One region of the Halomonas sp. TG39a genome, then DNA from elsewhere that is predicted to be linked to it. Evidence: predicted binding sites of a transcription regulator. Region 1 holds the regulator's gene; the other holds the start of a gene.
The links. Region 1 encodes FliA, which starts transcription of late flagellar genes. Its sites were predicted from a motif close to CTAAAGTTNNNNNNNNNNCNGCCGATA; they were not measured.
Positions count from the first base shown of each region.

Region 2: the regulator FliA is predicted to act here: its motif matches at 1,953-1,979, upstream of U738_RS10390 (DUF4019 domain-containing protein).

Region 1 is NZ_JQLV01000001.1:3,722,086-3,725,495, reverse strand. Features, by position in the region: gene U738_RS16780 (OmpA/MotB family protein) at 1-276, opposite strand, end outside; gene U738_RS16775 (motility protein A) at 282-1,103, opposite strand; gene U738_RS16770 (RNA polymerase sigma factor FliA) at 1,144-1,845, opposite strand; gene U738_RS16765 (flagellar protein FlhE) at 1,872-2,300, opposite strand; gene U738_RS16760 (hypothetical protein) at 2,326-2,892, opposite strand; gene flhF (flagellar biosynthesis protein FlhF) at 2,889-3,410, opposite strand, start outside.
Region 2 is NZ_JQLV01000001.1:2,320,091-2,323,500, forward strand. Features, by position in the region: gene U738_RS10385 (NfeD family protein) at 1-1,280, opposite strand, end outside; gene U738_RS10390 (DUF4019 domain-containing protein) at 1,488-1,895, opposite strand; gene U738_RS10395 (class I SAM-dependent DNA methyltransferase) at 2,100-2,843, shown strand; gene U738_RS10400 (isochorismatase family protein) at 3,003-3,410, shown strand, end outside.

The DNA of each region.
Region 1 (3,410 bases):
AATATCAAGCCCGTCAAACTGCGGCTGCACCCCAGCGTGGCGGGGCTGAATCCCGGTGGCTAGAGACGCCAGCGGCAATGATGATACCGCGCTGGCCGAACGCATGAAAGCAGTATCAGCCGCTTCACCGCCGCCCGGCGGCGTCAGTGAAAGCAGCAGTACAAAGAGCGTGATCAGCAGCGTCAATACATCCAGATAGCTGGTTAACCAGCCCTCTTCACCATCGCCTGGCGACGGCGTCATTTCCAGCGCGTGGCGTGTATCGCGGTCTAGCATCGGGCCTACCCCTTGGCCGCCGAACTCACCGACGAGTCAGGCCTGGGTTTGACGCTGTTATCACGAATTTCATCGTGGTAGTTAGCCACAAAGGAGTTGAGTGTCTCTTCGATAAACGACGGCAGGCGACGCTTGGTAATCAGCGAAATACCTTCCAGCACCATGTTCATGGTAATCAGTCGCTCTTCGGTGCGGCGCTCTAACTTCACCGCAATCGGTTTAAACACTAAGTTGGCGAGTAAAATGCCATAGAAGGTAGTCAGCAGGGCCACCGCCATGCGCGGCCCAATCACCTGCAAGTCGCCTGCATCCATGACTTCCAGCATATTGACCAGCCCTACCAGGGTACCGATCATGCCAAACGCAGGCGCATAGGTGGCCATGGTGCGAAATATTTGTGCCTCGGCATGCTCACGCGCTTTAAGGCGGGCGATGCGCCAGCGCAACATGTCAAAAATTTCGTCCTCTTTGGTGTTGGCGATCACCAGTTGGATCCCGGTGCGCAGAAACGGATTGCGGGTATGCTCCAACTCGCGCTCGACCGCGCGCACATCGCCTTTAAACCACAGCCGTGACATATCGACCAATTCGCGGATATCGTCACGCATATAGGTATTTTCGCGCCGAAATACCAAGCCCACCAGCCGTACGACACGCAGCACCTCTTTCAGCGGATAGCTGATAAAGGTCGCCGCCAGGGTACCGGTCACCACGATGGCCAGACCCGGAAAATTGATAAAGCTTTCAGGGGACTCTGCGGTTAAAAACAGCACGCTCACCAACAGCAGTATGCTGGCAAATATGCCTATCAGCGTCGAAGGATTCATCCACGGCTCCTTGCCGGTCACAAGTGAGTAAAAAGAGGTGTTATGCCGAGTCGTGTAAGCGAGCGCGTAAACGACTTACGGCCTGGCTGTGTAGTTGAGAAACGCGTGACTCCGTTACGCCCAACACAGCCCCTACTTCCTTGAGGTTGAGTTCTTCTTGGTAGTACAGCGCCATAAGCAACTTTTCACGCTCTGGCAGCGCTTCAATCGCATCAATCAGCGTTTGCCGCTGCTGTCCATCCAGCAACTGCTCGAACGGTGAATTGCCCAGTTCATGACTGATAGGCTCGCCGCCATCGGCGACTAGCTCTTCAAACGGCAATAGCTGGCCGCTGTTGGTGTCGTTAAGGAGCTGCTGATAGTCGCTCAGCGGCATCTCTAGGTGGTGAGCAATTTCGTGCTCTTCCGGCGCTCGCCCGAGCTGCTGCTCTAATTGGCGAACGGCGCGGTCAACCGCCCGCGCTGAGCGGCGTACGCTGCGCGGCAGCCAGTCGCGGGTGCGCAACTCGTCCATCATCGCACCGCGAATACGTTGACTGGCAAAGGTCGCGAAGGTGGCTCCCTGGGTAGCGTCGAAGCGCCCCAGCGCTTCCAGCAGCCCCACCATCCCGGCTTGAATAAGGTCGTCGAGCTCAATACTCGCTGGCAATCGAACCTGTAGCGTCAAGGCCTGACGTCGCACTAATGGCATGTATTGAGTCAACAGCTCATTTTGTTTAATTCTGCCCTGTGCTGTGTACATATTCTCGCCTCGCGGCTATCCAGCCTTCACTGATAATTCACAATCATTTGCAATCCCTGCACCCGAACAGGCCGCTGACCTGGACGTAAGGCGAAGCGAAAATGCAACGGCGCATCGGCGTCTCGTCCCGCTAGCGCGGTAGTAGAACCCCGCATACCCGTTAACGCAACGCACTGCTCAGGATGGCACAGCCAAGCGTTTAAGTGCGCACTGGGGGGGTAGTGAAACTGCCACTGTATACGCCCAAGCTGGCCTGACTGCAGGCTGGCGACGTCGGGTGGGGTGGCCGCCTGACTACTGCTTGCCCGATCACTCATCGCCACCATCAGTCCCGGTATCTGAGTGCTCCAGCTACCGGGCGCTGCCTGGGCGCTCCCCGTTAAACCTGCCCATAGACACCCTGTCAGCAGCGCCGCGATCAACGGCAGCCGCCCTGTTAACGGCCAGCTTAGCATGCTTGGTCTCCTTGGCAGAGTGCGCTCATCGTGCAAGTACCAGTAACTCCATATTTAAGTAGTAATCAGCAGCCTCACGCAAGTTATCGAGTAGCCCCTGGCGCGGCAAGTGCGGCTCATGGAGTGCCAGCAAACGACGCGGCCCACCACCCTCATGCAACTGGCGCAACGTACGGAACATGGTCGCAAACGCATCGGCATCGCTACTAATCCACAGCGCCCAGCGGCTGTATTGGTCGCTCAGTTGCGCAAGCTCAGACGTTTCCGCCATGACGATGCGAATATCCCAGTCATCAGGCTCACCGGCCCAGTTTCGACCTAGCGTTGACCACTGCCCCAGACGTGCTTTGACCTTACTCACCTGAACTACGCCGCGACCGGGCAGCCCAACTACTATAAGCGGAATTTTGGGCCTGGGCGGCGCCACCGTCCTGGGCTCTTCCAGCGCCGCTCGCGTCGGCGTTGATAGGGGTGAAACGTGTTCGGCCACAGGTTCTGCCGCCGCAACATCAACCGCCCCCTCAGCCTGCTGCTGTTGGCGCTGCAGGTTTGCCCACTTGCGCAGTCCCGAGGCTTGATCTTGTTCGCTCACGCCACACCCTCTCGACTCACACTGCCCATTTGACGAATCGCATCCCGCGCCATAAAGGCGTAGACCAGCGCATCAAGCATACCGGTATCGCGGCGGCGACGGCTGGCGCCTAGTAGGTTGAGCAGATCGCCGCGCAGCGTCTGCGCCTCCTCATCATCGGCAACATCGAGATGCCCAGCGACCGACGCCACACCGCTGGCCATTAACAGCCGTACTTCGGCATTGAGATCACCGCTATCGGCCTCTTTTAACTGCTGCCACGCGCGCCGCGTCAAGGCGGCCAAGCCTTCACTTTGCAGCTGTGTTAACAGTAGCGAGAGCACCTCAGCCCCCAGCCGTGCAGGGGTTAGCCAGTAGCGGCGCGCTACCACTTTGGCACTTTCCGGGTCGCGCACTTCCCCGTACCAGGCGAGCAGCGCAGTGCCACTGGCGTCCTCAACCTCGGCGTAGACCGTCCAAAGTTGCACCGATTGGCCACGAAAACGCACGCCTACATGATGCGTTAGCACACTGTCATC
Region 2 (3,410 bases), 1.4 Mb from region 1:
CTCACCGCATTCCAACGTTCGCTGTGCAGCCAAACGTGGCCGTTGGTTTCAAAATCTTCCAGGGCAACGGCACTAGCACCTATCATCTGCTCGATACCGGTATGCGCCGGGCGACGGCGCAGCGTGGCAAAGCGCGTCAACGTCCACAGCATCAGGCCGCCGGATACCAGCGCCACGCCGCCAATCAGCGGTAATGAAATCGCCATGTACTCGGCATCCATGAGCATGATCGACCCGAGTACAAAAGCAATAATGCCGCCGAGCCCCAGCACACCAAAGCTGGGCATCAGAGCCTCGCCCACCATCAAGGCAAGCCCGACGACAATCAGCGCCAGACCAGCGTAGTTGATCGGCAGCACCTGAAATGCAAACAGGGCGAGCAACAGGCAAATCACGCCAATGGTGCCGGGAAACAAGCTACCGGGACTGGCAAGCTCGAAAACCAGCCCGTAGAAGCCGATGATCATCAAAAAGAAGGCGATGTTGGGGTTGGTAATCAGCGACAGCACCTGGGTGCGCCAATCCGGATCGAAGCGCTCGATAGTGAGGTCGGCGGTCTCGAGGGTGGCATCACCGCTTTGCATAACCACGCTGATGCCGTCGATCTGTTCAAGTAGATCGGTGAGATCGCGCGCCACCACTTCGATGACGTTCTGCTCCAGCGCCTCGCTGGCGGTGAGGTTGACGGCATCACGCACCGCGTCTTCTGCCCAATCGGCATTGCGATCATGGCGTTCCGCCAGGCTGCGGATAAAGCTCACCGCGTCTTCCATCACCTTGCGTTCCATGGCGCTACCCTCGCCTTCCGACTCGTCAGCCGCGCTGTCATCGTCGCCTTCATTGCTGCCGGGCAGCCCGCCGCCCATCTGAATGGGCGTGGCCGAACCGAGATGCGTCGAGGGGGCCATGGCGGCCACATGGCTGCCGTAAAGCAGATAGGTGCCCGCGCTTGCCGCGCGCGCACCGCTGGGGGATACGTACATGACGACGGGGACATCAGCGTTGAGCATCTCGCGAATCATGTCGCGGGTAGTGTCGACCAGTCCGCCGGGGGTATCGAGCTCGACGATCACCACTTCGCTGCCCTGCTCGCGGGCTTTATCCAAGCCGCGCTCGAAGTAATCCTTGGTCGCCGGGCCGATCGCGCCTTCGATATTGAGCACCAGCGCGCTGGAAGAAGAGGACTGCGCCATGGCCTGCCAGGTCAACGACATGGTAGCCATTAGCAAACCGGCAACTATCAACCAGAGCCAGTGCGGTTTGAGAGAAAGGGTTTGCATACCCACTCCTCGCATTCAACGCCTGAACATTCCCCTCTGAATCTGAAGCTTATCCATAGCAACATACACAAGGCTATCTACTCAACGTAGCAGCCACTTTGAGCTTCGTCATGAACAACGTGAAGGCAAGCTTCGTGGGTAAAAAGAGCCTGAACCAAGTTAGCGATTTTGAAGGCCAGAGGTGGTCGAAATATTTTGAGGAATCGGTTAGTTCAAGTAATAACCACTCACTTTCCACGTCCCCTCTTCCAAGTGAGGGGTGATGGTTTCCGTAATCTGCGGCCTGTTTTCAAAACTTGTTTGGAACGTCAAAACCGCGTAGTCATCTCTTGGAGCCCCTGGCATAGAGGTTTCGCGAACGACGCTTACTTGCCGACGGGATTGAACCGCACCAAAGTCACGGCGCGCTGCACCAATCGTCCGTTCTAACATGTGCGGTGAAAGCGGCTTTTTTAGTAATGAAGACGAAGTTTCCCATGCCTGCTCATACTGACCGCTATCGATGGCTTCTAGCCACGCCAACGCCGCCGCCTCTGCATCACTGCTGTTTGCATGAGCTTGGGAGGATAGCGAGAGAAACAAGGTGGCAAAGATAAAGATCAGGTTTTTGGGCATAGCAGGGTCTCTTGGCATTTAACAACGACCAGAGAAATCTTCATGGCCTTTGCTATATATCGGTAAACGTCAGGATTTCTTTAGGGTCCCAGAAGGTATTTGATGAACACCAACGCTCCTAGCTATGGCTCTGCTTCTCAAACCCTACCCGCTCGTTTACTATGCGCCACCCACAATCTTTCAGTTGCCACTATTTAGGTCACCATGCCCGTCAACGTCCTCTATACCGACCTTTCTGGCTACTACGATTTGATGTGCGTAGATATCGACTATCAAGCGCAAAGTCACGCCATTCGCAGGCTGCATCAGATTTTCGGTAACGGCGGTACGACACACCTAGATTTAGCCTGTGGCACCGGCCCACACGTGCGCCATTTCATTGATCTTGGATACGCCAGCAGCGGGTTGGATATCAACCAACCCATGCTGGATATCGCCGCCACACGCTGCCCAGAAGCGCTCTTCACGTTGCAAGACATGAGCGACTTCAAAGCCAACGAACCTCAAGACTTAATCACCTGTTTTTTATACTCAATCCACTACAGCGATGGCATTGAAAAGCTCAAAGCGTGTATATCCAGTGTTTATCGTGCACTCAAGTCTGATGGCATTTTCTGTTTTAACGCCGTCGATAAAGACAAAATCGATAACGCTTTATCTGTTAAGCACAGCGCCAAACAAGCAAACGATTTATTCACCTTCCGCTCCGGATGGCACTACAGCGGCCAAGGCGAAAAGCAGTCGCTTAGACTCAGCATTGAAAAAGCCAACGCTGAAGGAACACTGCTATGGAACGACGAACACCCCATGGTAGCCGTCAGCTTTGCAGAGTTAAGCGCACTCTTAGCGCCTCACTTTGAGGTTCATGTGTTTGAGCACAACTATGAAAAGATCATCCCCTGGGATAACGCCTCAGGAAACTCTATTTTTGTCTGTGTGAAGAAATAAACCCTGCTTGCCCCTGAAAATCACCATCTCCCGTGCTGTCCGTCAGAAAACGTTGGCCATACATGGCCGAAATTGTCCCCTTTGTGACCGGTCAACGCATCGTTGGCTGAATGCGTAACAGCTAATCTGTAGCCTCACTTCACCACGATGAGATTAGCCATGGCCCAGCCTAAAACCGCATTGTTATTAATTGATGTTCAAGCCTCCTTTCCCGCCCGCGATTACTGGGTAGAATCACTGGCTCAGGCGTGGTGCCCCAAGCAGCGTGCAGTGCTAAATGCAGCCCAGGCCAACGCTATACCGGTTGTGCGCGTTCTGCATGAAGAACCTGGCAGCCAAGGGGCTTTCGACCCTGATAATGGCCTTATTCGTCCGCTCGATGACTTTAACGATGAAGTGGCGGTGACCTTCCATAAACGTGCGCATAACGCGTTCAGCGATACCTCACTAGAAAGCTGGTTACGGGAGCGAGACATTGAACGGCTGGCGATTAGCGGTATTCGTACCGAGCAATGCTGCGAAACCACCGCACGCGTGGCGTCGGATTTAGGGTTTAGCGTCGACTTT